Regions from separate parts of the Streptomyces sp. TG1A-60 genome, predicted to be linked through region 1. Evidence: riboswitches for the same ligand, from Rfam matches in the RefSeq annotation. Region 1 holds a riboswitch; each other region holds the start of a gene.
The links. A riboswitch is a leader RNA that binds a small molecule or an ion and turns the genes downstream of it on or off. The one in region 1 is predicted to bind cyclic di-AMP.

Region 2: it holds a riboswitch for cyclic di-AMP, as region 1 does, so the genes downstream of both, WBG99_RS18920 (M23 family metallopeptidase) here and WBG99_RS12965 (NlpC/P60 family protein) in region 1, are expected to answer to the same signal.
Region 3: it holds a riboswitch for cyclic di-AMP, as region 1 does, so the genes downstream of both, WBG99_RS31225 (C40 family peptidase) here and WBG99_RS12965 (NlpC/P60 family protein) in region 1, are expected to answer to the same signal.

What each region holds. Positions count from the first base shown of each region.
Region 1 is NZ_CP147520.1:3,121,935-3,131,475, forward strand. It holds partial or broken gene pcrA (DNA helicase PcrA) at 1-1,913, opposite strand, end outside; cyclic di-AMP (ydaO/yuaA leader) riboswitch at 2,155-2,329, shown strand; gene WBG99_RS12965 (NlpC/P60 family protein) at 2,338-3,534, shown strand; gene WBG99_RS12970 (hypothetical protein) at 3,569-3,922, opposite strand; gene WBG99_RS12975 (NlpC/P60 family protein) at 4,408-5,487, shown strand; partial or broken gene WBG99_RS12980 (response regulator transcription factor) at 5,582-6,204, opposite strand; gene WBG99_RS12985 (PspC domain-containing protein) at 6,357-7,646, opposite strand; gene WBG99_RS12990 (PspC domain-containing protein) at 7,813-9,390, shown strand.
Region 2 is NZ_CP147520.1:4,380,359-4,389,899, forward strand. It holds tRNA gene WBG99_RS18895 (tRNA-Met) at 848-921, opposite strand; gene WBG99_RS18900 (dihydrofolate reductase family protein) at 999-2,156, opposite strand; gene WBG99_RS18905 (MarR family transcriptional regulator) at 2,295-2,813, shown strand; gene ribA (GTP cyclohydrolase II) at 2,974-3,624, shown strand; gene WBG99_RS18915 (PP2C family protein-serine/threonine phosphatase) at 3,828-4,880, shown strand; cyclic di-AMP (ydaO/yuaA leader) riboswitch at 5,186-5,347, shown strand; gene WBG99_RS18920 (M23 family metallopeptidase) at 5,358-6,416, shown strand; gene WBG99_RS18925 (PrsW family intramembrane metalloprotease) at 6,671-7,972, opposite strand; gene trmB (tRNA (guanosine(46)-N7)-methyltransferase TrmB) at 8,052-8,885, opposite strand; gene lhgO (L-2-hydroxyglutarate oxidase) at 9,170-9,541, opposite strand, start outside.
Region 3 is NZ_CP147520.1:7,096,234-7,105,774, forward strand. It holds gene WBG99_RS31180 (LuxR C-terminal-related transcriptional regulator) at 1-553, shown strand, start outside; gene bioD (dethiobiotin synthase) at 638-1,375, opposite strand; gene WBG99_RS31190 (adenosylmethionine--8-amino-7-oxononanoate transaminase) at 1,377-2,666, opposite strand; gene bioB (biotin synthase BioB) at 2,659-3,867, opposite strand; gene WBG99_RS31200 (8-amino-7-oxononanoate synthase) at 4,107-5,234, shown strand; gene WBG99_RS31205 (DUF397 domain-containing protein) at 5,292-5,516, opposite strand; gene WBG99_RS31210 (helix-turn-helix transcriptional regulator) at 5,526-6,386, opposite strand; gene WBG99_RS31215 (ATP-binding protein) at 6,633-7,058, shown strand; gene WBG99_RS31220 (DUF6328 family protein) at 7,063-7,611, opposite strand; gene WBG99_RS31225 (C40 family peptidase) at 7,687-8,160, opposite strand; cyclic di-AMP (ydaO/yuaA leader) riboswitch at 8,164-8,383, opposite strand; gene WBG99_RS31230 (hypothetical protein) at 8,715-9,032, opposite strand; gene WBG99_RS31235 (ATP-dependent Clp protease proteolytic subunit) at 9,039-9,541, opposite strand, start outside.

The DNA of each region.
Region 1 (9,541 bases):
GGCGACGAGGGCGACCCGCTCCAGGAAGGAGGCGAGCCCACCGGCCGCCGCTGCCGCGCCCGCTTCCCCGCCCTCACCCGGGGTCGCGGTCTCGCTCCCGCCGGTCTCCTGCTCGAACTCCAGGGCCACGGCGGCGAGTTCCTGGAGGTTCTCGATGCGGGTCTCGTCCTGCGGGTCCGTGGAGGCCTGCAACTCGGCCAGATAGCCGGTCCGTTCGAGGACCGCCTCCAGGATCGTCGCCGCTCCGGCGCCGGAGTCGACGACGGTCCGCAGGTCCTCCATCAGCGTGTTGAACCGCTTGACCGCGTTCGTCGACCGGGCCGCCATGCCGTACGCCTCGTCGACGCGCTTCAGCGCCTGCGGGAAGCTGATCTTCTCGCGCTGCGACAGCGCGTCGATCATCGCCTCGGCACGGTCGCCGATGCCGCGCTTGGGCACATTGAGGATGCGGCGCAGCGGGACGGAGTCCTCGGGGTTGGCGAGGACACGCAGATACGCGAGGACGTCCCGGACCTCCTTGCGCTCGTAGAAGCGGACGCCGCCGACGACCTTGTAGGGCAGGCCGACGCGGATGAAGACCTCTTCGAAGACACGGGACTGGGCGTTCGTACGGTAGAAGACGGCGACGTCTCCGGCCTTCGCGTCGCCCGCGTCCGTCAGCCGGTCTATCTCCTCGGCGACGAACTGTGCCTCGTCGTGCTCGGTGTCGGCGACGTACCCGGTGATCCGCGCGCCCGCGCCCGCGTTCGTCCACAGGTTCTTGGGGCGGCGGGACTCGTTGCGCTCGATGACCGCGTTGGCCGCGGAGAGGATCGTCTGCGTGGAGCGGTAGTTCTGCTCCAGCAGGATCGTCGTCGCGTCCGGGTAGTCCTCCTCGAACTGGAGGATGTTACGGATGGTCGCGCCGCGGAAGGCGTAGATCGACTGGTCGGCGTCACCCACGACGCAGAGCTCGGCGGGGGGCACGTCCCACTCGCCGGGCGGTACGTCGACGGGGTGCTCTGAGGTACCGACCAGCTCTCTGACCAGGGCGTACTGTGCGTGATTGGTGTCCTGGTACTCGTCGACGAGGACATGGCGGAAGCGGCGCCGGTAGTGCTCGGCGACGTCCGGGAAGGCGCGGAGCAGGTTGACCGTCGTCATGATCAGGTCGTCGAAGTCGAGTGCGTTCGCCTCACGGAGGCGGGACTGGTAGAGCGCGTAGGCCTGGGCGAGGGTCTTCTCGAAGCCGTCGGAGGCCTGGGCTGCGAAGTCCTCCTCGTCGATCAGCTCGTTCTTCAAGTTCGAGATCTTGGCGCTGAAGGACTTGGGCGGGAAGCGCTTGGGGTCGAGGTCCAGGTCACGGCAGACGAGCGCCATCAGCCGCTTGCTGTCGGCGGCGTCGTAGATCGAGAAGGAGGACGTGAAGCCGAGCTTCTTGCTCTCCCGCCGCAGGATGCGGACACACGCGCTGTGGAAGGTCATGACCCACATCGCGGTTGCGCGCGGGCCGACGAGCTGCTCGACGCGCTCCTTCATCTCGCCCGCGGCCTTGTTGGTGAAGGTGATCGCGAGGATCTGGCCCGGGTGGACATGCCGCTCACCCAGCAGGTGCGCGATGCGGTGGGTGAGCACCCGCGTCTTGCCCGAGCCGGCGCCGGCCACGATGAGCAGGGGGAGCCGGCGTGCACCACGGCCGCGCGCTGGTTCTCGTTCAGCCCGTCCAGGAGCGCCGCCGCGTCGAGGGCGGGGCGGGCGGCGCCGTCGCGGTAGTACGCGTCCCGGTTCGGCGGCAGGTCGAACTTCCCGCCGAACAGGTCGTCCGGAAGCGGCTCCGGCACGTGATCGTCCTCGGGCGGCGGCGGGGGTCCCTCGTCATGGCCGCGGGGGGCCTGGAGGTCCGCCAGGAAGCTGTCGTCAAAGAGGCTGCTCATCGCTCTCCGAGTCTAGGCGCCCGCACTGACAGCGAGGGGCCGCCCCGGGAAGTCCGCGCCCACTACCCAACGGAACCACCCCGGAACGCTGAGCGATCGAGCATATCGCCTATCGCGCCGAAGGGGCCAAGGTCACGAAAACGTATCGGACATATCGAACACCAACCTTCACACGAGCCACACCAGTTGGCTAGCTTTTCCCCTCAGACCATGCGACCCAACCGGCGAACGTCGCCGGGCCGCACGGCCTCCGCCGAGTCCGGCACGCCTCCCGTGGCAGCCGGAGCCGGGGACCCACCGAACTCTGGGGTGAATCGACCCGACCGCCGCTCGCGGCAAGGGTCGTAGGGCAGACCTTCCGAAAGCTTGCGCCCGAACCCGACAGCTAACTCGGTAGGCGGACAACGGAAGGAGACGCCGAACCATGGCGCCGCACCGCAAGCCGCGTCCGACCGGCCGAACACGCGCGGGCATACGCACACCCGCGCTCGCCACGGCCGCCCTCACCTCCGTGGCCCTGCTCTCCCAGACGGCCACCGCCGCTCCGTCGGCCGACGACAAGCCGAGCCTGGAGGAGGTCGAGAAGAAGGTCGACGACCTCTACCGTCAGGCCGGGACGGCGACCGAGAACTACAACGCGGCCAAGGAGAAGACGTCCCAGCAGAAGAAGAAGGTCGACACCCTCCTCGACGACGTCACCGAGCGCACGGAGAAGCTCAACGAGGCACGGGAGCAGTTGGGGTCGTTCGCCGCCGCCCAGTACCGCGCGGGTGCGGCAGCCCCCGACCAGGCGTCACTGCTCCTGGCGGACGACCCAAAGGACTACTTCGACCAGGACCAGCTGATGGGCCGGTTGACGGACCGCCAGAAGGGCGCCGTCGACGCGTACGTCACGCAGCAGGCCGAGGTGACGGAGCAGCGCCGGAAGGCGAGCGACAGCCTCGAACAGCTCACCGAGTCGCAGAACGCCCTCAAGACCAGCAAGGCCGAGGTCCAGGCGAAGCTCGCCGAGGCCCGCCGGCTCCTCTCCACGCTCACCGCCGAGGAGAAGGCCCGGCTCGCCGCGATCGAGCAGCGCGAGCAGGAGGAGGCCGAGCGCAGGGCTGACGAACTGACCCGCCGGCAGGCGGCGGCCCAGTCGGCGACCGAGGAGACCCTGGGGGCACCAAGGGCCCAGGGGACCCCGGAGGGGGCTCCCACCGGCGCGGAGACGTTCGCCACCGGCACCGAGACCTCCGCCCCGGCCGAGGACGCCACCTACGCCTCGAAGGCCGCCAAGGCCCTCGCCTTCGCCCGCGCCCAGGTCGGCAAGCCGTACGTCTGGGGCGCGACCGGCCCCGGTTCCTACGACTGCTCCGGCCTCACCCAGGCCGCCTGGAAGGCCGCCGGCGTCGACCTCCCCCGCACCACCTACGACCAGGTCACCGCCGGCACCGCCGTCTTGCTCGCTGATGCCAGGCCCGGCGACCTCGTCTTCTTCTACGACAACCTCGGCCACGTCGGCCTCTACATCGGCAACGGCATGATGATCCACGCCCCGAAGCCGGGCGCGTACGTGCGCGAGGAGTCGGTCTTCTACGACGGGGAGTCGTCGATCCGCAGCGTGCTGCGACCGGCGTAGGCGACGGCGCTCGGGCAGCCGGCGTCGGGTGCCGTCAGGTCCAGAGGACCGCGATGAAGACGTTCACCGTCGTCAGGGCGCCCACCAGCCCGAACAGCCGCTTCTCCACCGTCTCCTCGTCCCGTTTCACGTACACCAGCCCCAGGATCACGATCAGCAGCGCCAGTTTGACGCCGATCTTGATGTTGTTGACGGGCTGGTCGTCGGCCTGGTTGAGGCCGACGAGGAGGGCGCCGGTGACGAGCATGACGAGGGCACCGTGGAACATGGCCGGGACGAAGCGTGCGGTGCCCTGGCCCATGGCCTTCAGCTGGGTGAGGAAGCCTCCGAGGAGGGAGGCGATGCCGATGATGTGGAGGGCGACGAAGAGGTGGATGAGTACGTCCATGGGCGGAGCCTAATGAGAGGCCCGTGTGGTCTCGGGCACCGGGGCGGGTGCGGGGTCGGTGCTCCGTGGCGCCCGGGACGCGGTCCCCGACGCTGAACGACCTTGCATATATGCGCTCCATAGCACCATCCCGTCCCCGCCGGGCTCGGAATCGCCGCATCGGTCATCGCACAGCGTGAAGTTGGCGGCGCCCGGGAGGGATCACGGTCACATACGGTCACCCCGCGGTCGGTGCACGCCACTTCCGCACAACGCGTTACCGGGCCGATACGCCCCGGCTTAGCGTCCTTCATCAGGTGACCGACTCCCCACCGCCGCCCGGGCCAGGGGCGGCAGTCGGACACCACCGCCGAGAAGGTCCGGCGGCGTCCCGCTCCCCCTGTGCGGGCCGCCGCCGGACGCGTCACCGCTCCCCCAAGCGGTCCGTACGCGCAGATGGTGTTCGTACACGGACGGCGGTCGTACGGAGAGGACGTGGAGTCCACGTGGCAGCGCACCGCAAGCCCAGACAGCGATCACTCGGCGGCCATACCGTCCGCGCTGCCGCGACGTTCGCCCTCGCGGGCGCGGCGACCGCGACCGGCTTCGACGGCACCGGGCACGCTGATCCACACCTCACGCCTGAGCAGGTCAAGGCGAAGGTGGACAAGCTGTACCAGGAGGCGGAGGTCGCCACCGGGAAGTACAACGGGGCCAAGGAGAAGGCCGACAGGGCTCAGGAGAACCTCGAAGAGCTGCGCGACCAGGCCGCCCGCCGCACCGACCGGCTCAACTCAGCGCGCGACGAGCTCGGTTCGCTGGCGGCGGCCGAGTACCGGAGCGGGGGCATGGACCCCTCCTGGCAGCTCGCCCTCTCCGGCGATCCCGACCGTTACCTGGACGGCGCCGCCTTCGTCGAGCGGGTCGGCAGCCGTCACGCGGCGGACGTGTCGTCCGTACGGCAGCAGTTGCTGGAGATCGAACGGCTGCGTGGGGCCGCCCGCGTCGAACTGGGCACGCTCAAGTCCCGGCAGGCGGAGCTGAGGCGGCACAAGAAGACCGTCACCTCGAAGCTCAGCAACGCGCGCCAGCTGCTCGGCCGCCTCACCGACGAGGACCGGGTGCGGTTCGGCAGCGCGGGTGGCGCCACCGTGCACGCCTCGCGCTCCTCCGCCTCGTCCCGGCACAGCCTCACCGGCCCGGTCTCCCCTGCCTCCGCCACCGCCGACGCCCCGGACTCCCGCGCCGCCGCAGCGGTCTCCTTTGCCTACTCCAAACTCGGCAGCCCGTACGTCTGGGGCGCCACCGGCCCCAACGCCTTCGACTGCTCCGGCCTCACCCAGGCCGCCTACCGCTCCGCCGGCGTCTCCCTCCCCCGAACCACCTATGCCCAGATCAACGCCGGCCGCCGCGTCTCCCGCTCCGAACTCCGCACCGGCGACCTCGTCTTCTTCTACTCCGGCATCAGCCACGTCGGCATCTACGTGGGCAACGGCCAGATGGTCCACGCTCCCAATCCATCGGCCCCGGTGCGCGTGGCCCCTCTCGACGAGATGCCGTTCGCGGGGGCCACGCGGGTGGCTTGAGCCGGGTGTCGCCTCATGCCGCCGCCGGGCCGGGGTAGGGCATCACGGCCCCGCCCCTCTCACCCCGACGCACGGCGTCAGCACGTCCGCGGCGTCAGACCAGGCGTCGTGCCGTCGCCCATCTCGTCAGCTCGTGCCGGTTGGAGAGCTGCAACTTGCGCAGTACGGCGGAGACATGGGACTCCACCGTCTTCACCGAGATGTAGAGCTGTTTGGCGATCTCCTTGTAGGCATAGCCACGGGCGATGAGACGCAGCACCTCGCGTTCGCGCTGGGTGAGCCGGTCGAGGTCCTCGTCGACGGGCGGGGCGTCGGTGGAGGCGAAGGCGTCGAGGACGAAGCCGGCCAGGCGGGGGAGAAGACCGCGTCGCCGTCCTGGACCCGGAAGATGGAGTCGACGAGATCGGTGCCGGTGATCGTCTTGGTGACATAGCCACGCGCGCCGCCCCGGATGACTCCGATCACGTCCTCCGCCGCGTCCGACACGGACAGGGCGAGGAAGCGGACGGGCTGCTCGGTGTCCGCCATCAACGCCGAGCAACGGCGCAGGACTTCGACGCCACCTCCGCCGGGCAGATGGACGTCGAGGAGCACCACCTCGGGCCGCGTGCTCGTGATCACGGAGACCGCCTGGTCGACGTCGGGCGCCTCCCCGACGACCTCCACGCCCGTACGGTCCGTCTGCCCGATCTCGGCCTGCACTCCCGTACGGAACATGCGGTGATCGTCCACCAGCACGACCCGGGCATGCCGCCCGGGTCCGCCTTCCACCGGTGCGGGACTCCGCACCGCGGGGCCGCCCTGGTCCTCGGCCGGGTCCGTACCGGAACCGCCCTGGTTGGCAGGGTCGTTCGCCCCGTTCGCGTCACTCATGACGTCGTCTCCGCCCTCTCCATCTCCAGCTCGACCTCCGTGCCGCCGTCCGGTACGGCACGGAGCCGTGCCGTACCGCCGTTGCGCTCCATGCGGCCGATGATCGATTCTCTGACGCCCATGCGGTCGGCGGGTATCGCGTCGAGGTCGAAGCCGGGGCCGCGGTCGCGGACGGACACGAAGACCGTCCTTCCCTCGACCTCGGCGAAGACCTGTACGGCGCCGCCCTCGCCACCGTACTTGGCGGCGTTCACCATCGCCTCGCGCGCGGCCTGCATCTGCGCGGTCAGTCCCTCGTCGAGGGGGCAGTCGCCGACGACGACCACCTCTATGGGGACGCCGTGTTTGTCCTCGACCTCCGCAGCGTTGCGCCGCACGGCCTCGGCGAGCGTGTCGGGCTCGTCGTCCTCGTCCTTTCCGGTGCCCTCGGGTCTGTACAGCCAGTTACGCAGGTCGCGCTCCTGGGCGCGGGCGAGGCGGCGGACCTCGTTCGGGTTGTCCGCGCTGCGCTGTATCAGTGTCAGGGTGTGCAGCACCGAGTCGTGGACGTGGGCCGCGACCTCCGCCCGCTCCTGGGCGCGGATGCGCATCAGGCGCTCCTCTGAGAGGTCCTGGGTCATCCGGACGAGATACGGGCCGACCAACAGCGTTATACCGACGAGGACCGCGAGGGCGGCCTGCAGTACCGAGCCGAGGTGGGCGGCGGAGCCCTGCAGGACGAATATCCCGGAGACGCCCGCGGTGACCAGCAGGACACCGGCCACGGAGCGGAGCAGGGTGATCGTGCGCCGGCGGCGGCCGACCTCGGCCCAGCGGGCCCGCCGCGCGTTGTCCGCCTGGCGCCAGACCAGGGCGACACCCGCCGCGACGAGCACGGTCGGCCAGAGATACGCCCTGGCGGGCTCTCCGAGATCCACATTGCCGACGAAGACCATGGCCACGACGACCATGAGGAGGAGGGCCACCATCTGGCCGCGGTCGGGCTTGCGGGCCACGAGTCTGCGGCGGCCGTCGGAAGAGGTCTCGGTGGAGATGGCCGGGGGCCGTTGGTTGTCGACACCGCCCACGCCGAGCGGCACGAAGAACCAGAACGCCGCATACACCAGGGCGCCGAGGCCGTCCGCCAGGAACAGGCCGGCGAACACGAGCCGCACCCACGCGGCAGGCAGGCCGAGATGTCCGGCGAGCCCTCGCGCCACGCCTCCGAGCCAGCGTCCGTCGCTGCTGCGGTAGAGCTTGCGCGGGGGCCACGGAGTGTCGACTGGCAGTGCTGCGGCTTCCGGCATGCCATCGATGTTCACACGCACGGCGCATCGAGGCATCAGGGTCGGCCCCCGAGAGACCCCTGATCTTCGACCGCAACTTGATCGAACACGTCCCAGGGCCGATATCAGGGTTCGACCAGGGTCATCCCGACTGCCGCCGGACCGGCTCTGCGGTCACGATGGACGCATGACGGATCACCAGCACGCGGCAGCGGAGCCGGGCCCCGGCTCGGGTCCGGACGCCCGGCGGCCCACCACCGAGCCGCAGGACGCCGTGCCCGCACCGGACACGGCCCAGGAGCCGCGCGCGCACGAGGACGGTGGCGCGCATCGGCGGCCGGGCACAGGCACACAGGCCGGCTCGGGCGCACCCGCGGATCAGGCGCCCGCCGGGGACCCGGTCGGGGCCGCACGCGGGCCCACCCCCGGCGTCGCCGCAGACCCGTCCGCCCCGGGCGGGGCCGGCCACCCCTCCCCCGACGATCCGGCCGGCGCCCTCTCCGCCCCGCACAGGTTCCGCCGTGACCGGCGGCACAAAATGCTGGGCGGTGTCTGTGCGGGACTCGGGCGTCAGTGCGACATGGACCCGGTGATCTTCCGTGTCGTGCTCGCGGTGCTCTCCGCGACCGGCGGCTTCGGTCTCGTCTTCTACGGCTTCGCCTGGCTGTTCATGCCGTACGACGACGAAGAGGAGAACGAGGTACGCAAGCTGCTGACCGGCCGGGTCGACGGCCAGGCCCTCACAGCCGTGCTCTTCGCACTGGTCGGCTGCGGCGTCTTCCTCACCATGCTGAGCAACACCACCGTCCTGACCTTCTCCGTGGTCGTCTCCCTGCTCCTGGCCGGTGCGGGGTACTGGTCGCAGCAGCGCGGTGCCCCCGACCCCGATCCGCTCGCCGCGCAGGCCGTGGCCGACGCGCCGCCGGAGGCCCAGGCGCCGCCCGTGGCCGCCTCCTACCCCTCCTGGTGGCGCGACCCCATAGTCAAGGACGGGACGTATGTCGGCGGCACGGGCTATCTGTGGGGGCCGTGGGAGACCCGCGACCGCGACATGGCGGCGGCCGTCAACATCGCCCAGGGCACACACCCCTCCGGCCAGAACATACGCACCGTGCACGCGCCGAAGCCTCGTGGCGCGCGCTGGACAGGCGGCTGGATCTTCCTGCTCGCGCTGCTCGCCGGCGGCGCCGGCACCACCGCGACCTGGGAGGACCGCGCACTGGCCGCCAGCCTGCAGACGGGCCTGGCGTGCGCGCTGACCGTGTTCGGCCTGGGCATAGCCCTGAGCGCCTTCCTGGGCCGTACGGGAGCGGGGTCGATCTTCCTGGCCGTGGTCACGGCGGGACTCCTGGCCTGCTCGGCGGCGCTCCCGGCGAACATCACCACCGACTGGGTCCGTACGGAATGGACACCGGGGAACGCGGAGAGCGTGGCGGCCCGGTACGGGCTGGGCACGGGTGTGGGCACTCTGGACCTGTCCAGGGTGGCCGTGCCGAAGGGAGAGACGCTGGCCACGAGCGTGGAGGTGGGCGCGGGCAAGGTGAAGGTGGTGGTGCCGCCGGACGTCACCGTGCGGCTGGACGTCGAAGTGGGCCTCGGTGACATCCAGTTGCCGGGCGACGACAAGGAGGACGTGGATGTGGCACCGGACAAGAGCGATCGGCTGACACTGCCGCCGGCCGAGGGCTCGGACGGCGGCGGCACGATCACCATCGATCTCGAAGTCGGTCTGGGACAGGCGGAGGTGGCCCGTGCTGCGTCATGAGTTCCGGCCGGGCAAGCTCGTCGCCGGCCTCTTTCTCACCGCCACGGGTGTCGTCTATCTCGGCGACGCGGCCGACGCCTGGGACACACCGTGGTTCGCCGTGATACCCCTCGTCGTCGCCGGGCTGTGTCTCGCGGGGGCGGTGGCGTTC
Region 2 (9,541 bases), 1.3 Mb from region 1:
CGCTATGGCGCGTTGCGGACGCGTGAGGTCCTCACCGGGCCGGATGAAGAGGGAGAGGGCGATGTCGCGGGCGGGCAGGGCGATCCGTACAGCGTGCCGTTGTCGCGGCGCGGACGCGCTGGAGTTGCCGGCGCTCGGTGAGGTGAACGCTCGAAAAGCGGCCTACGGGCGACAGGTGTCCGTTCGCTCCGCTCGGCGGGCCGGGGCGTCGTGGCCCCAGGGCGGCGCGGCGCTGGGTGCGACCAAGCAGGCGGCCTGGGAGGCGCACAAGCGCCGGATCGACGGGCAGGCCGCGCGGGAGGGGGGCCCGGGCCACTGGGGCTGGGACGAGAACGACGTCGCAGCCGCCCGTACGCTCGTCGGCGACCTCGACGAGAACAAGGAGGGCCAGGAGGGCCAGGAGGGCCAGGAGGGCCAGGAGGGCCAGGAGAGTCACGTGGGGAGTGGGAAGGCGTTGAGTGAGCCCGCACAGGCGGCGACCGAACCGGCCCGCCCGGCCCGATCACGGTCCGGGGCCCACCACCTGACCCCCCACCGCGCCATCCGCCTCTTCCGGCTCCACATTCCCCAGGCGGTCCTGGACGACGTGGCCCAGCGGCTCGACGCCACCCGGTGGCCGGACGCCCACCGCTCCCGGCTGGGCACAGGGAGTGCCGCTCACGTATCTCAAGGAGTTGGCGGCGTGGCTGCCGTCGCGCTGGGGGGCGGTCCGGGCGGCGGACAGTGCGCATGCCCTGAAACCCAAACGGAGGCAAGGGGGACACGTGGACGAGGTGGGCACGCGCGGGAACGTGGAAAACACCCTGGGCCCGGAATCCTCATCGGATTTCGGGCCCAGGGCCTTCAGTAGCGGGGACAGGATTTGAACCTGCGACCTCTGGGTTATGAGCCCAGCGAGCTACCGAGCTGCTCCACCCCGCGTCGTTGAAACCAGTGTACGCCATGCGCGGGGCCCTCAGCACACCGTTCACGACGGCGGCCGATCATCGCCGGTTCGCTCAGCCGACGACATGCCTGTTGGGTGCCTTGGCACGCTCCTCGTACTCGGGCAGGACGACCACCTCGGCCCCCTCCGCCGAGAGCACCGCGTTGCCGACGGCCGCGTCCTCGACGAACGTGTCCGGCTCGCGCCAGGCCGTGACGACGCGTCGTACGCCCGCGTCGAGGACGAGCCGGGCGCAGGGCGCGGGGCGGGAGGCGCGGTGGGCGCACGGTTCCAGGCTGCTGTAGACGGTGGCGGAGGCGAGGCGCGGGTCGGCGGGGTCGAGCTTGGCGAGGGCGGCCTCCTCGGCGTGGACCACGGGGTCGCCGTCCTCGCGGGAGTGGCCGCGCGCCAGTTCCGTACCGTCCTCGGCGACCACGACCGCGCCCACGCTGAACGCGGTCCGGGAGGGCGGGCACTCGGCGGCCAGTTCGCAGGCCAGTGCCAGCCAGTGCCGGTCGGCGGCGGAGACGGCCCGGCCGGTACCGGGGACGGTGGGGGCGTACCGGATGAGGACGACGTCGCCGACCGGCCGGGTCTCCAGCAGGCGGAGGCGGCTGCGCGGGCCGCCGGGGTACGCGCCCGTCCCGAGCATGCGCGGCGCGTCCGCCTCGCCCACGAACACCGGTGCGACGGCCAGGAGCAGCTCGTCCGCGAGCCCCTGCTGGAGCAGCTGGGTGTGCACGAGGCCGCCGCCCTCCACCATGAGGCGCCGGATGCCGCGTACGTCTCCGAGATGGTCGAGGAGGGCGGGCCACTCCGGGGCGGGGCCGAGGGACACGACGGCCACGCCCGTCGGCCCGGTCGGCAGGCCCGCTCCGCGGAGCCGCTCCGCGCCCCTGTCCGTCGTGTACACGACCTTCTCGCCGCCGGTGTGCCAGAACTGGGCCGCCGGGTCGAGATCGCCGGACGCGCTGACCGTCACCTTCAGCGGGTACTCCGGGAGCCCGGCGGCGACGCGGGTCGCGCGCCGCTCGGGGGAGTTGACCAGCAGCCGGGGGTTGTCGGTGCGTAGAGTGCCGGCGCCGACCAGGATCGCGTCGCTGGCCGCGCGCACCTCGTCGACCCGGTCGAAGTCGGCCGGGTTCGACAGCAGCAGCCGTTCGGGCCCGGTGTCGTCCAGGTAGCCGTCGAGGGAGACGGCGGCGGACAACAGGACGTAGGGCTGGGGCATGGGCGCGCTCCCTGACGGTGACGGTGGTGATCACTGCGAAGGTGGTGATGACTGTGCCGGGGGCGGTCACCGTGACGGTGACGATGACTGCGACGGCACGACTTGGTTCAAGTTTTAAACAGTAACTACACTGTACGTATGACGACCCGCTGGCTCACCCCCGAGGAACAGCGTGCCTGGCGTTCCTACGTGGCCGCGAGCTCCCTCCTGGAGGACGCGCTCGACCGGCAGCTCCAGCAGGAGGCCGGCCTGCCGCACCTCTACTACTCCGTGCTGGCCGCCCTCTCCGAGGTGCCCGAACGCCGGATGCGGATGACCGATCTCGCCGAGTCCCTGAAGATCACACGCAGCCGGCTCACGTACGCCGTGACCCGGCTGGAGAAGGACGGTGTGGTGCGGCGCGAGGAATGCCAGTGGGACAAGCGAGGCAGTGTCGCCGTGCTCACCGACGAGGGCATGGCCCTGCTGGAGCGCGCGGCGCCGGGCCATGTCGAGATGGTCCGCAAGGCCGTCTTCGACCACCTCGGCCCCGAGCAGATCGGGCAGCTGGAGGAGATCTGCGCGGCCATCGCGACGGCGATCCAGGGCGAGGGCCGGCGGACGTCCGCCCCCGGCGACCTGCCGTGGCGCCGCCGCGCCTGCCCGCCGAGGCGGTAGCGGTCCCCCGCGCGGTCGCTGTGGCGGCGGGAATGTGACGCATCCCCAATGCGGCCTCGGGCTATTGCTTGAACTTTGAAGCATGGGTTAGAGTCACCGCGAGCGCTGTGCTTCAAATCTGAAGCACAGCGGCACCTCGCACCAGGACCGGAGAGCCCGCATGCCCGACTTTCCCGCTGCCACCGCGCGTGCCCGCGTCCGGGTACCGCTGCGTTTCCACGACGGCTACGGCGCCGACGCCGAACTGGTCACCTTCCACGGCCTCGTCGACGGCCAGGAGCACGTGGCGGTCGTCCTCGGCGATCCCGCCCCCGGCCCGGCCCCGCTGGTCCGGTTGCACTCCGAGTGCCTGACCGGCGACGTCTTCGGCTCGGCCCGCTGCGACTGCGGTCCGCAGCTGCGCGAGGCGGTGGAGCGGATCGCCGACCGAGGGGGCGTCCTCCTCTACCTCCGTCAGGAGGGCCGGGGCATCGGCCTCTACAACAAGCTCGACGCGTACGCCCTCCAGGACCAGGGCCTCGACACCTACGAGGCGAACGCGGCGCTCGGACTGCCGGAGGACGCCCGCGACTACACGGCGGCGGCCCAGATGCTGGCCGCCCTCGGCTTCGACGAGCTGGACCTGCTCTCCAACAACCCCGACAAGGCGCAGCAACTCCGCGACCTCGGCGTCGGCGTCCGGCACCGTGTCCCCACGGGTGTCTTCACCACCGCCCACAACGTCCGCTACCTCCGCGCGAAGGTCCTCCAGACCCAGCACACGCTCCCCCTCCCGGAGCTGACGCACCTGCCGGAACTGACGGCCGGCTGAGCCCCGGGGGACGGGGCCGGGGCGCAGGCGGGTACCGGGTGGGGGCGAGGGCGAACCGGCGGTGCGCCCACTAGCCCACTCGGCCCCACCGACTAGCCCGGCGCCCCGACCACGGAAACCCTGTATCCGTGGGGCAGTCAGAGGATGCGGAGGGCGCGAGGGAGCCGGCCGGCAGGCGGTTCTCCCGCACCCGTACCCTCGTCCTGGTCCTCCCCGTCCTGCTGATCACGACGGGCCTCTTCTACGACCACTTCACGCCGAGCGAGTTCACGGCCGTCCCCTTCTTCACCGCCGCGCCCCTCGTGGCTGCCCCTCTCTACTCGCTCCACGGCACGGTGACCACCGGCGTCGCCTCGGTGGCCGGCATCACGGTACGGATCCTCTATGACGACACGAGCCATGAGGACGCGGTCACCGAGGTCGTGACCGTGGCCACCGTCGCCGTACTGGCCGTGCTCATCAACCGTCTCGCCCGGCGCAGCGACGCCCGGCTCGCCACCGCCCACGAGATCGCCGAGGCCGCGCAGCGGGCCGTACTGCCGGTGCCGCAGGAGCGGATCGGCGGGCTGGAGATCGCCGCGCGGTACGAGGCGGCGCAGACCGGGGCGTCGATCGGGGGCGATCTGTACGCCGTGCAGGACTCGCCCCACGGCCTGCGGCTGATCGTGGGCGATGTGCGCGGCAAGGGGTTGGGGGCGGTGTCGGAGGTGGCGGTGCTGATCGGGGCGTTCCGGGAGGCGGCCGAGCAGGAGTCGACGCTCGAAGCGGTCGTCCAGCGGCTGGAGCGGGCGCTGGCCCGGGAGTCGACGCGGCGGGAGGCCACACGGCGCGACGCGACGGAGCGGTACGAGGGGTTCGTCACGGCCGTACTGGCGGAGTTCCCGCACGGTGCCGGCCGCGCCCGGACCGTGAACCGCGGCCACCCGTCCCCCCTGCTGCTGCACGCCGACGGCACCGTGCGCATCCTGGACGCGCCGCACCCCGCGCTGCCGCTCGGCATGGACGACCTGGGGGCCTGGCCGGACCGCGCCGACGACACCGTGTTCCCGCCCGGCGCCACGCTGCTCTTCTACACCGACGGCCTGTCCGAGGCGCGGGACGCCCGGGGCGTCTTCTACGACCCGGCCGAGCGGCTCTCCGGCCGTACCTTCTCCGCCCCGCGCGCCCTGCTCGCGACCCTCTCCGAGGAGGTACGCCGGCACACGGGCGGTCGTACGACGGACGACATGGCGCTCCTGGCGGTCCGCCGCACCTGACGCCCCCCTCGCACACCGCTCCTCGTGCGGCGGCCCACACGTCTCTCTCACATCTCCCGTGATCGACATCACGAGGCGTGTTCGTTTGGTCTTCCTCCGTATACCGACTGACGCGTGCTCAGGGAGTCTGCTACTCCTGATTGATCCTGAGGCAAGGTCAACTCGCCCGCTTTCCGCCCCTCGTGACCCGTAAGTCCAGCGTGAAAGCCGGAACGATCATCCAGAACAGCTTGGAATGGAGTACTCGCGTCTATTAACGTTCGATAACGCAGCGCGGTCGTCCCAGCCGTCACAAGAGACGGCTCCGTGCTCACGCGCCGAATCCCGCAAGGGAACCGGGGAACCACCACTCTGGGGTGAATCGCACGGAAGCCGTCGTGGCAGCACGCACGACCGGTTTACGCGCGTAGGAGACCTTCCTGCTCCGAACCCGTCAGCTAACCCGGTAGGCGAGGAGGAAGGAAGGAGTACGCCCACGTGGCGTCAAACCGGTCCGCGACCGAAGCCCCGTTCGAACCGAGCCAACGCGACGGCGAAAGCCAGACGTTCGGCTACGGCAGCTACAACAGTGACAACGAGGGCCCTTGGCAGGAGTGGAATCCCAGTGAGGAATCCATTCGCCCCCTTCGCGGCCGACACCGCGTGGCCAAGCCGCGCGGCGGACTCGCCCGTGGCGGACTGGCCCGGAGCTCCACGGTTCTCGGCGTCGGTGTCATAGCCGCCGTCGGCGGCGCCGGCATGGCCAGCGCGCAGTCCGGCAAGCCTCCGGTGTCCATATCGTTGCCCGACGTGCCGAACGTCGGCTCGGTCTTCGAGGACGACACCGAGACGCCGGAGCCGCAGGCCTCCACCACCCCGCTCAGCAGCGCCGGCCTGATCGCCGCCGACACCGAGCAGGGCGCCGCGAACGCCGGCGAGGCACTCCGCGCCCGCATCATCGCGCAGGCCGAGTCCCAGCAGGACGCGTTCGACAAGGCCACCGCCGAGGCGGCCCAGACCGCCGCCGCGGAGAAGGCGGCCGAGGAGGCCGCCGAGGAGAAGAAGGCGGCCGAGGCCAAGGAAGCCGCCGCGAAGCAGAAGGCGGCCGAGGAGGCCGAGAGGAAGAAGGAAGCCGAGCGCCTCGCCGCCCTGGCCAAGCAGTTCACGCTTCCCACCTCCTCCTACACCCTCACCTCCGCCTTCGGCCAGGCCGGGCCCTACTGGTCCTCCGGCTACCACACCGGCCTCGACTTCGCCGCCCCCACCGGCACCCTCATCAAGGCCGTCCACAGCGGCACCATCACGCAGGCCGGCTACGAGGGTTCGTACGGTTACAAGACCGTCCTCACCCTCGATGACGGCACTGAGATCTGGTACGCCCACCAGTCCTCCATCGGCGTCAGCGTCGGCCAGAAGGTCGCCACCGGCGATGTCATCGGCCGCGTCGGCGCCACCGGCAACGTCACCGGAGCCCACCTCCACCTGGAGGTCCACGCGGCCGGCGGGGGCGGCATCGACCCGGCGGCCTGGCTGCGCAGCAAGGGCCTGAACCCGTAGAACGAGCGAGCTCCGCAAGGCTGCCGACCGGTGAGGCCCGGTGGTCCTTGCGGCTGTACGCCGCGTGAGCCCTTGAGGCCTACGCGGCGTTCGTCATCCTGCCGCGTCTGCCGCGTCTGCCGCGTCTGCCGCGTCTGCCGCGTCTGCCGCGCCTGTCGCATCGGCCGCATCGGCTGCGTCCGTCGCGTCCGGCCCGATGGGCGCTCGCCGTACCTGTCGGCCCCGGCCCGCCCGTCGGTCCGCGAACGGTCTAGCTAGTAGCGATACGGGTTGTACGTGGGATACGGCGTCAGCCCGTACGGCACCGGGCGCCCGTACCCCGGGTACCCGTACCCGCCACCGGCCTCTTGCCCCGCATACCCCAGGGCGGGCCGCGCCAGTTCCCGGCGTCGCCACAGTTCGAAGAGCAGCTCACGTTCGCGGAGCACGAAGTCGCGCCCGGCGCTCCCCCGGAGCCCCCGGTACCGCAGGAACGCCAGCTTCGTCGCGTATGTCTCGTACTCCGCGACCACCCGGCCCCCCGCCTTGCCGAAGTGATGCGCCGCGTACTCCCGCGCCACCCGCCGGGCCCGCATCGACCCCAGCGCGTACGGCTCCGTCGGCGTCAGCCACCCCGCCGCCGCGTACGCCGGCAGCGCCTGCCGGACGATCCGCAACTCCCGCTGCCGCGTCCAGATCACCCACCACGTCAGCAGCCCGAACGCCGGCACCATGAACGCCGCGTACACCGCGAAGAAGCCGTACTCCCCGAACGCCGACGACCCGTTCCAGATCGCGTGCATCCCCACGGCGAGCAACAGTCCGCCCACCGGCACGAGCATCCGCCGGGTCCGCTGCCACTCCGGGGCGAATGCCGCGACCCCGAACCCGATGCCCGTCAGCACGGTGAACAGCGGGTGCGCGAACGGCGACATGATGACCCGCACGAAGAACGTGGCCGCCGTGACCGATGCCAGCCCGCTTCCCCCGCTGAGCTGATCCGTCCCGAACGCGGTCCCGAGATACAGGATGTTCTCGGTGAACGCGAACCCGGTGGCGGTGAACCCCGCGATCACCACCCCGTCCACGACGCCGGTGAAGTCCCGCCTCCGGAAGAGGAACACCAGGAGGACGGCCGCGGCCTTGGCGGTCTCCTCCACGACGGGCGCTATGACGGTGGCACCCAGAGTGTCGGCATGCGTCGGATCGGCGGTGGCGGTCGCGATCCACCGGGTCGCGAAGCTGTTGGCCACGATGGCTATCAGCGCCGCCGCGCACGCCCCCCAGGAGAACGCGAAGACCAGGTTCTTCCAGGGCCCCGGTTCCACCCGGTCCAGCCACCGGAACGCCGCCATGAGCAACGGCACGGGCAGCACCGCGAGTCCGAGCCCGACCAGGAACCCCTCGGTGCCGGTCTGTTCACGGACGAGGGCGAGGATGACGAGCCCGGAGACCCCGAGCAGCCCGATGAGCGCGCCGTACAGGACGTTCGTCCGCTGCCACCAGCGCGTGGGCCTGAACGCATACCCACCGGCAGGGCCGCTGGGATGCGTCGGGTAAGGGGGACTGGTGGCCATTGCATTGACCCTAACGAGGGATGGGAGCCGCCCGCGACGGTGCGTGGTGCCGCGCTCGCGCGGCTGTGACGGAAGGCCGTCAGGCGTCTGTGGGGGGTTGTCCGGACTCCTGCTCTCGCTGCTGTACGCGGCGGAAGAGCAGATCGTTCACGACATGACCCTTGTCCAGCCCCTGTCCCTCGAAACGGGTCAGCGGCCGGAAGCCGGGACGTGGCGCGAACCCACCGTCGGGCCGGGTGTTCTCGAACTCCGGATGAGCGGTCAGCACGGCCAGCATCTGCTCGGCGTACGGTTCCCAGTCCGTCGCACAGTGCACGATCGCTCCCGGCCTGAGCCGTGACGCGGCGAGCGTGAGGAATTCCGGTTGGATCAGCCGCCGCTTGTGGTGCCGCTTCTTCGGCCAGGGATCGGGGAAGTAGACCCGCAGCCCGTCCAGCGAGCCGGGCGGGAGCATCTCCCGCAGCAGAATGATCGCGTCCCCGTTGGCGACCCGCACATGGGACAGTCCGTCCCGGTCCACGAGACTCAGCAGGTTCCCCTGGCCAGGCGTGTGCACGTCCACGGCCAGCACATTGGTCTCCGGATCGGCGGCGGCCATCTGCGCCGTCGCCTCTCCCATCCCGAACCCGATCTCCAGTACGACGGGCTTCTCGTTCCCGAACAACTCGACGAGGTCCAGCGCCCGACCGTCGATGTCCAGCCCCCACTTGGGCCACAGCCGCTGCAACGCGTCCGCCTGCCCGGCCGTCACCCGACTCCGCCGAGGCTGGAAACTCCTGATCCGCCGCTCGAAATGCGACCCGGCGGGATCCGCCTTCGGCCCGTCGGGGAAGCGGGGCTCACCCTTGACCCGGGTACGCCGAAGGGAGGCACCGGAGGTGCGGGGCTCGGGAGTATTGGCGGAGTCAGACACAGTGCCCCGATTTTACGACTCCCCCAAGACGCCCGTCGCAGGCGCCGCCATGCACAGCTGCCGACATGCATAGCCGCCGCCATGCCCACGGCTGCCGACATGCGCATGCCGCTGCGCGCGGCTGCGGGCAGCCGTGCCGCTGGGCGATGGAGGTCCGTCCCGCTCAAGCGAAGTCGAGAGGGGGAGGGCGGGCGCAGCTGCATCCGGCGAGCGCCGGTGAGCGGAACCCGCCCCGCCCGGCCCCAGTCGCCGGGTGCCACGAAGACCAAGGGGCTTGCCGCCCGTCACACCCCGGCGAGCGCCCCCAACGCCCGCCGGCCGACCTCCCTGCCGATCGGCAGGGAGGCGGTCGCCGCGGGCGAAGGCGCGTTCAGCACGTGCACCGCCCGCGCCCCCTCCCTGATCAGGAAGTCGTCCACGAGTGTCCCGTCCCGAAGCACGGCCTGAGCCCGCACCCCGGCCGCCGCAGGCACGAGGTCGCCTTCCGAGACCCCCGGCAGCAACCGCCGCACCGCCCGGGTGAACGCCTTCTTCGACACCGACCGCCGAAGCTCCCCCGCCCCGTACCGCCAGTGCCGTCGGGCTATGCGCCAGGAGCCGGGCCACGCCAGGGTCGCCGCCAGCTCCCGCGCCCGCACGGTCCCCCACCCGTACCC
Region 3 (9,541 bases), 4.0 Mb from region 1:
CGCCGCGCACGCCGACTACGACCGCTGGGCCCGCACCGTCCGCAGCGCCGACGACCTCGCCCTCAGCGCCCGCTGCCGCGCCCTGCTCGCCACCGGGAAGGAAGCCGTCGAGCACTTCCGCACGGCTCTGGACCTGCATGCCTCCGGCACCCGCGACTTCGAACGCGCCCGCACCGAACTGCTCTTCGGCAGCGCCCTGCGCCGGCTCCGCGACCGCACCGAGGCCCGCGACCGCCTCCACAGCGCCCTGGAGGCCTTCGAGTACTTCGGCTCCCCGCACTGCGCCGTCCAGGCCCGCGCCGAACTCCGGGCCCTGGGGGAGCGCGCCGCCGTGACACCCGGCGGCGAGGACCTCGCCACCCGCCTCACGGCCCAGCAACTCCTGATCGCCCGCATGGCCGCCGACGGTGCCACCAACCGGGAGATCGCCGCCCGCCTGCAACTCAGCCCTCGCACGATCGACCACCATCTGCGGGGCGTGTTCTCCCGGTTGGGTATCAGGTCGAGGATCGAGTTGGTACGGCTGCTGGGGGAGGGCGATGCCCGCGGCTGACGCTGTTACCGCTGCGCCCACCCGTTCCGCGGGGCAGAAGGGGTGGGCGCAGCCGGACAGCGCCGGGCGCACTGTCCGTGGGGCTCAGGGGCAACGGGGGAGGGCTTTCGCGATCTCCCGCGCGGTGAAGGCCCCGGCGTCCCACGTACCACCGAGCGTCGGCGCCAGCCAGTTTCCCGCCGCCGCCCGGAAGCCAACCGGCTCCAACGCCCCCGCCCCCGCCGGCACCGCCCCCAGCAGTGGAGCCCCGGCGACCACCGGAAGGTCGGTGAGGTTGCAACGGGACGCCAGATCCGGGGCCTTCGGCCAGCTGCCGATGACGACGCCCGTCAACCGCACCCCTCGCACGGCGAGTTCACGGGCCGTCAGCTCGGTCGTGTTCAGGGTGCCCAGTCCCGCCGAGGCGACCAGCAGCACGGGAGCGCCGAGCGACCGCGCGGCGTCCGCCAGCGTGCCGCCCTCCTCGTCGAACCGTACGAGCAGCCCGCCCGCGCCCTCGACCAGCACCAGGTCGTGTTCGACGGCCAGCTTGGCCGCCGCCTCGGCGACGTCCTCGGGCCGCACCGGCGGGAGCCGGGACCGCCGGGCGGCCGTCGCGGGGGCCAACGGTTCGGGATAGCGGGCGAGTTCACGAGCCGTGGCGGCGCCCGCGAGCCGGGCCACCTCGGCCGCGTCACCACGCTCGTCCGGCCGTACACCGGTCTGCGCGGGCTTGAGGACGGCCACGGACCGGCCGGACGCGAGGGCCACCGCCGCGACGGCCGCCGTGGTGACCGTCTTGCCGACCTCCGTGCCCGTCCCCGTGATCACCAGGACCGTCATGTCATCCCTCCGTCGCCGCCGCGCGCACCGCGCGGGCGATCCGTGCCACGTCCTCGTCGCCCGTGACGTACGGCGGCATCGTGTAGACGAGATCGCGGAACGGTCGTAGCCACACGCCCTCGCGCACGGCGGCGGAGGTGGCCGCCTCCATGTCCACCGCGTGGTCGAGCTGGACCACGCCGATGGCGCCGAGGACGCGTACGTCCTTCACCCCCGGCACGTCGCGAGCCGGTGCCAGCCCCTCCCGCAGTCCCCTCCCGATCCGCTCGACCTCCGCGAGCCAGTCCTGGCCCAGCAGCAGCTCGATCGACGCACAGGCGACGGCCGCCGCCAGTGGATTGCCCATGAAGGTGGGCCCGTGGGCCAGCACCGGCACCTCGCCCCGCGAGATGCCCTCGGCCACCCGGGCGGTGCACAGGGCAGCCGCCATGGTCATATAGCCGCCTGTCAGCGCCTTGCCGACGCACATCACGTCCGGCGTCACCGCCGCGTGGTCCGCCGCGAACAGTGCGCCCGTACGCCCGAACCCGGTGGCGATCTCGTCGAACACCAGCAGCACGTCATGCGCGTCGCACGCCTCGCGCAGCACCCGCAGATAGGCGGGGGAGTGGAACCGCATCCCGCCCGCGCCCTGCACCACCGGCTCCACGATCACGGCGGCCAGTTCGTCCGCGTGCCGCTCGATCGCCGCGCGCAGCAGCTCCGCGTAGGACTCCTCGTAGTCCGCCGGCGGCGCGTCCACGAACACCTGCCGGGGCAGGACGCCCTGCCACAGCTCGTGCATCCCGCCCTCGGGGTCGCACACCGACATCGGCTGCCAGGTGTCGCCGTGGTAGCCGCCGCGCCAGGTGAGCAGGCGCCGTTTGCCGGGGCGGCCGAGCGAACGCCAGTGCTGCAGGCACATCTTGACCGCGACCTCGACGGAGACCGACCCCGAGTCGGCGAGGAAGACATGCTCCAGACCTTCGGGCGCCATGTCGACCAGGTGTTTCGCCAGCCGCACGGCGGGCTCATGGGTGAGCCCGCCGAACATGACGTGACTCATCCGCCCCAGCTGTTCGCGCGCCGCCTCGTTGAGCACCGGGTGGTTGTAGCCGTGGATCGCCGACCACCAGGACGACATGCCGTCCACCAGCTCGCCCGAGCCGTCGGTGAGCTTCAGCCGGACCCCGCTCGCGGACTCCACGACGAGCGGTTCCCGCCGGCCGGGCATGGGCCCGTACGGATGCCACACGTGCCGCCGGTCGAGTTCCAGCAGCTCGGGCACGGTCGGGTGGGGCAGGTCAGGCATTGGGCGCGAGATCCGTTCCGGCACCCCGACGGCGTACGGAGACGAGGTCCGTACGAGCCTCTCCCGCCGGTGCCTCGGCGGGAGAACCGCACACGCCACCGCCCTCGTGAGACCCGCACCCGGCGCCCTCAGGGGACCCGCACCCGGCTGCCTCGTGAGACCCGCACCCGGCGCTCTCCCGGCCCCCGCAGCCACCGCCCCGGTGCTCCGGCAGCGTCACCCGGTCCGTGCCCTCGACCTCGAACCCGGCGTCCGCGATCATCTCCAGGTCGGCCTTGCCGGCCTGGCCCTCGCTGGTCAGATAGTCACCGAGGAAGATCGAGTTGGCAAGGTGCAGGGCGAGCGGCTGCATCGTACGGAGATGGACCTCACGGCCGCCCGCGATCCGCACCTCGACGTCCGGACAGACGAACCGCACCATGGCCAGGATCCGCAGACAGCGCTGCGGGGTGAGGTTCCACTCCTTGGCGAGCGGGGTGCCCTCGAACGGGATCAGGAAGTTGACCGGTACCGAGTCCGGGTCCAGTTCGCGGAGGGAGAAGACCACGTCGACCAGGTCCTCGTCGCTCTCCCCCATGCCCGCGATCAGGCCGGAGCAGGCCGAGAGCCCCGCCGCGTGCGCCTTCTGGACCGTGTCGACACGGTCGGCGTACGTGTGCGTCGTCGTGATCTCGCCGTACGTCGACTCCGACGTGTTGAGGTTGTGGTTGTAGGCGTCTGCGCCCGCCTCACGCAGCCGTTCGGCCTGGCCGTCGGAGAGCAGACCGAGACAGGCGCACACCTCGACGCCCTCGTTCTGCTCCTTGATCGTCTTGATGGTGCCGGCGACCCGGTCCACGTCCCGGTCGGTCGGACCGCGCCCGGACGCCACCAGACAGACCCGCTTGGCGCCCCCGGCGAGCCCGGCCGCGGCGGCCTCGGAGGCCTGGTCGGGCTTGAGCCAGGTGTACTTGAGGATGCCGGCGGTGGAGCCGAGCCGCTGGGAGCAGTAGGAGCAGTCCTCCGGGCACAGGCCCGACTTGAGGTTGACCAGATAGTTCAGTTTCACCCGGTGGCCGAACCAGTGCCGGCGCACCTTCCCGGCCGCGGCCACCACGTCCAACAGCTCGTCGTCGGAGGTGCCGAGGACGGCGAGCGCCTCGGCACGGCTCAGCGGCTCGCGCCGGAGCCCCTTGTCCACCAGCGTGTTCAGCAGGTCCATGAGAGCCGATCCTGTCCTACGGGACCGCTCCCGGCCAAGGAGACTCCCGACAACAGAGTCGGTTCGACGTGTGGGTATCGCCACATCGTGGGCGGCCGTTCGTGCCATTAGTGTCTGTGCACTGCCTACAAATCGTTGCCCACAAAGCCCTGCCCGCGAGCACTGTCCGCGAAAGCCCCCGCCGCGCTGCCCGTGACCGCTCCGACGCCGTGGGCCGCCCACACCACCCCGGAGGACCCATGGCGTTCGGCTGGATCGACGAGCAGGCGTCGGCGCGCCGCCGGGCCGGGCTCGTACGGACCCTGCGCCCCCGCCCCGCCGACTCGCCGCTCCTCGACCTCGCGAGCAACGACTACCTGGGTCTGGCCCGACACCCGGAGATCACCGAGGGAGCCGCCGGGGCGGCGCGCCGGTGGGGCGGCGGGGCCACCGGGTCCCGGCTGGTCACCGGCACCACCGAGCTCCACGGCGAGCTGGAGCGGGAACTGGCCGACTTCTGCGGCTTCGAGGCCGCCCTGGTCTTCTCCTCCGGCTACGCGGCCAACCTCGCCGCCGTCACCGCGCTCGCCCCGCACGGCTCCCTGGTCGTGTCGGACGCGGGCAACCACGCCTCCCTCATCGACGGCTGCAGGCTGGCCCGGGGCACCACCCAGGTCGTGGCCCACGCGGCCCCCGACGCCGTCCGCAAGGCGCTGAGCACCCGCCGAGGTCCTGCCGTCGCCGTCTCCGACACGGTCTTCTCCGTGGACGGGGACGCCGCCCCGCTGACCGCACTGGCCGCCGCCTGCCGCGAGTACGGCGCCGGGCTCGTCGTCGACGACGCGCACGGCCTCGGTGTCCTGGGCGACGGCGGCCGGGGCGCGCCGCAGGCGGCCGGGCTCGCGGGCGACCCCGATGTCGTCGTGACGGTCACCCTGTCGAAGTCGCTGGGCAGCCAGGGCGGCGCGGTCCTCGGCCCGGCGCCCGTCATCGACCATCTGGTCAACGCCGCCCGTACGTTCATCTTCGACACCGGCCTCGCCCCGGCCGCGGCCGGCGCGGCCCTCGCCGCGCTCCGGCTGCTGCGCCGTGAGCCGGAGCGCGCCGCGCGGGCTCGCGAGGTGGCGAGAGAGCTGCACGCACGGCTGACGGCGTCGGGCCATGAAGCGGTGCGGCCCGACGCCGCCGTGGTGTCCGTGCGCGCACCGTCCCCCGAGCAGGCGGTGCGGTGGGCGGCGGACTGCCGGTCGGCGGGTCTCGCCGTCGGCTGCTTCCGCCCACCGTCCGTGCCCGACGGCATTTCGAGGCTGCGGCTGACCGCCCGGGCGGATCTCACCGAGGGGCAGATCGACCGAGCCGTGGGGATCATCGGCGATACGCGACCGTGAGTCGGCGTCCCGGCCGAGTGCCGCCGTGAGCGGATGTGCGTGTGTTGCCGTTGGTGCTCATCGAAGCGTGGTGACGAATCCCTCCCAGGCCTCGGGGTCGAACAGCAGGGCGGGCCCCGCCGTGTTCTTCGAGTCGCGCACGGCCACGAGTCCGGCCCAGCGGCCGGACCCGGGGCGGGCCGTTTCGACGCAGTTGTTCATTCCGGTGCTGCGGCTGCTGCGCAGCCATCGCACCCCGTGCAGTTCGGTACTGGTGGTCACGTTCCGAGGCAGTGCGGACATGGTGCCTCCTTACGCGCCGGCAGCGAGCCCGGCGATGTAATCCAACGAGTCCTCGAGTGAAAGGGCGTGGACTTGAAGGGTGTTGAAGGCCTCGACATAGGCCTTGAGGTCTTCTTTCCGCTCAAGGTAGAGGCTACTCGTCAAGTGGTCGAGAACAACCACGTCAAGATCAGATGTGCTCTTAAATGAGAAGATTACGAAAGGGCCGGTGACGCCGATGTGTGCCCCGGCAGTGAACGGCAGCACCTGTAGTCGTACCTGAGGGAGTCGCGCCGCCTCGACCAGACGGCCCAGCTGCCGGGCCATGATCTCGGGACCGCCCACCTCGCGTCGTAGAACGCCCTCGTCGAGCACGGCGCTCAGCTCCATCGGCGGGTCCGCGCGCAGGACTTCCTGCCGGGCGAGCCGCACTTCCACCAGCGCGTCGAGTTTGTCGTCTTCCAAACCCTCCACGGCGGCCCGGGTCACCGCCCGGGCGTACTCGGGAATCTGCAGGAGGCCCGGCACGACCGAGGTCTCCAACGTCCGTATCCCGCCGGCCTGCGACTCCAGGCTGATGAAGTCCCGGTACGTCGGCGGCAGTACGCCCCGGTAGGCGTGCCACCAGTTGTGCCGTCCACCACCGTCCTCAAAGCCCGCCAACGCCAGGAGCAGCTCCCGGAGCTCGCTGTCGTCGACCCCGTACGCGTCCAGGAGCCTGCGTACATCCACGGGCTTCACCCCGCTGGCGCCCGTCTCGATCCGGCTCACCTTGGACTGGTGCCAGCCGACCCGATGGGCCGCCTCGATGCTCGTCAGACCGCAGCGGGTACGCAGAACGCGTAACTCGGCACCGAGCTTGCGGCGGCGCACAGCCGGACCGTACTGCATGGGTTCTCCTTCCGCTCGGCGTGCGAAGCCGGGGTGACGACAGAGGATGGACGAAGACCCCGCCCGAATACGGTCGGTCGTCGGAGAGTTCACCGCTTCGAGCGACAGATATATGCACATCCTGGTGGATCGCCACCCGTGACGGCCCAGGTAGTGGCAGTCTGGCGCGAAGCACCAGTCCGGGACCGTACTCGAACCATCCGCTCCCTGTCGGACACCGGTCCCGTGGGAAAGGGACGACTCGCCATGGCAGATCACCAGGAAGCATCCGTCACTCTGCCGAGCGATCCCGCCTCGGTGTCCGCGGCCCGAAGATACGTCGCCCAGGTGCTGGCCGAATGGGGCCTGCCGAGCGGCACGGACATCGCGGAGACCGTGCGCCTGATCGTGTCCGAACTCGCCACCAACGCCGTCCAGCACACCTTCGGTCAGTCGCCCACGTTCACCGTGGACATCGCGCTGGACCGGGACGAGCAGCTGCGCATCGGCGTCACCGACAGCCATCCGCGCTTTCCGAAACGTCTGCCCGCCGCCGTCCAGCAGGACAACGGCCGGGGCATGGTCATCGTCCGCTGCCTGACCGCCGAGTGCGGCGGCAGGCTGAGCGTCAGACCCACCCGGGAGGGCGGCAAGACGGTGGCGATCGAACTGCCCTGGACGGTTCCCGCGTAACCGGTCAGGTCCGGTGGTCCGCAGGAGCCCTGACGGGGGTCTCGCCCGGAGGCGGTGTCGGCGTCGTGCCGGTGTTACCGGCGGACCGTCCCACGAGCTTCGGGAGCACGGCCCACAGGGTCAGGCACGCGAGGAACGTGCCCGCCCCGGCGACGATCCCGGCCGCCCGGCCGAGCGTCACGTCCACGACGAGCAGGACGGACCCGGCGAGGGCCGGCATCAGCACGATGAGGCCCGCGGTGGCCAGCCGGGACGACACCTGGACGATGGCGGGCTTGGCGTTCTGCTGGAAGAGCGAGCGGTGCAGGGCGGCCGGGGCGGTGAAGAGCGCCGCCGCGAGGACCGCCAGCAGCAGGGTGGTGACATAGGTGGCGCGCTGTACGGAGTCCAGGTCCGGGAAGCGCGGCGTGAAGGCCAGCGTCAGCAGGAACGCGAAGAGGATCTGCACCCCGGTCTGGGTGACCCGCAGCTCCTGCAGCAGCTCGGAGAAGTTGCGGTCGGCGCGTTCGAGGGGCGTCTCGTTGCGTGCGGGGCGGGTGCGTTCGTCGGCCATGGGCGAACGAGTAACCAGTTCGGCCCGTGGCACGCCCGTGGGGGCGGCGGAGATCTCCGCCGCCCCCACGGCTGGTCAGCGGACCCGGCCGTACCAGACGCTCTTCGTCCAGAGCTTCTGCAGCCGGACGACGTCACCCGTCTTCGGGGAGTGCCAGATCTTTCCCTTCCCCGCGTAGATACCGACGTGGTAGACGCTCGATCCCGAGTGGAAGAAGACGAGGTCTCCGAGTTTGCGGTTGCTCGCGGAGATGTGCTTCGTCTTGTTGTACTGCTGCTGAGCAGTACGGGGCAGCTTCTTGCCCGCCTTCTTGAACGAGTAGAGCGTCAGCCCTGAGCAGTCGAACCTGCCTGGACCGGCGGCTCCGTACTGGTAAGGGGAGCCCTTCTTGGAAGCCGCGACCTTGAGTGCCTTCGACGCCGCGGTGGCGGCCTCGGCGCCGGATGCGGCGCCCGGTACCACGATGCTGCCGCTCACGGCGGCGATGGTGAGAGCCGAGGCCGTACCGGCCCGGGTCAACAGCGACGGGACACGATTCAGCGCAGTCATGCGCAACCCTTCGTCAGCCGCCTGTGAAGGATGACCTGTCGGATTCGGGCTGGCGAAGTTGCCCGGCCGCTGACGCGGCTTCACCCCAAGGGCTGCTCGGCGCGGCGTCTCCATGTGGAGCCGACCGTTCCGGCGACCCGTCGTACTTGGGTCCTCCACTCCTGCCGATGCACTCCTGTCGACCGGTCATCCGGGCGGCGGCAGGACTCGGCGTCCACCCGGATCGCCCCGCCGCTGTGGCGGGGGCTTGTCGTCAGGAAGGGATCTTGACGCACTCAAGTCCGAAATTCCCAACGGAACCGGTGGTTTGTGGTCTTACTCACCACTCACCCGTTCGGGTGGACAGAGCCTTTTCGGCTGTTGTGTCCAACGGGTCGAGGAGGCCCGTACCAGCACCGGAATGATGTATTCCGGCTGTGCGGTAGGCGCGTTGCGCAACTTCACAGCTCCTTGCGACGTATGGGCCGATAGGTCGATCGTGCTACGCCGTCCGGAGTGCGCGAACCCCGGGCCGGACGGCCCGTCAGTAGTACGGCGGCCGACCCGGGATGGGTTCAGGCAGGCGAGTCCTCCGGTTTCGGCGGCAGTGAGACCAGGGCCGCCCGCCGCTCGCCGTCGAGCACGCGCAGGGACCGCGCGAGGGTGGGGGCGTGTACCTCGTTCTCGCCGCGCCTGTGCATCAGTTCGAGCGCGTCGCGCAGGGCGGTCGCCTTGGCGACGAGCGCCTGCGCCGCCCGCAGTCCGCGGTACGTGTCACCGGGGCGCGCCGGATTGATCCGGCCGACCAGGTCGACGACGTCCAGATAGCGGTCGATCAGCTCAGCCTCGGCGCGCGTGAGGGCGGGCAGCGGCGGCAGTTCGGGAGGGAGCATCGACACTCACCTCGCGCCGGGGAGCGCGCCCGAGGCCCTGCGGCTCGGGACGACCTGGTCGGCCAGCCCGTACTCGACCGCCGCCTCAGCGTCGAGGAACGTGTCCCGCTCGATGTCGGCGCTGATCCGCTCCGGGCTCTGCCCCGTGTGCCGGACGAACATCTCCTCCAGCTTCCGGCGATTGCGCGTCAACTCCGCGGCCTGGATCGCGAGGTCACTCGCCTGGCCCTCGATCCGGCCGGCCAGCGCCGGCTGGTGGATCACCACGCGCGCGCCCGGCAGTACGAACCGCCTGCCCGGTGTGCCCGCTGCCAGCAGCACCGCGGCGGACGATCCCGCCTGCCCCAGGCAGATCGTCTCCACGTCACAGGTGACGAACCGGATCGTGTCGTAGATCGCCGTCATCGCGCTGAACGAGCCGCCGGGCGAGTTGACGTACAGCGAGATGTCCCGGTCGGGCGACTGGTGTTCGAGGTGCATGAACTGGGCCATCACGTCGTTCGCCGACG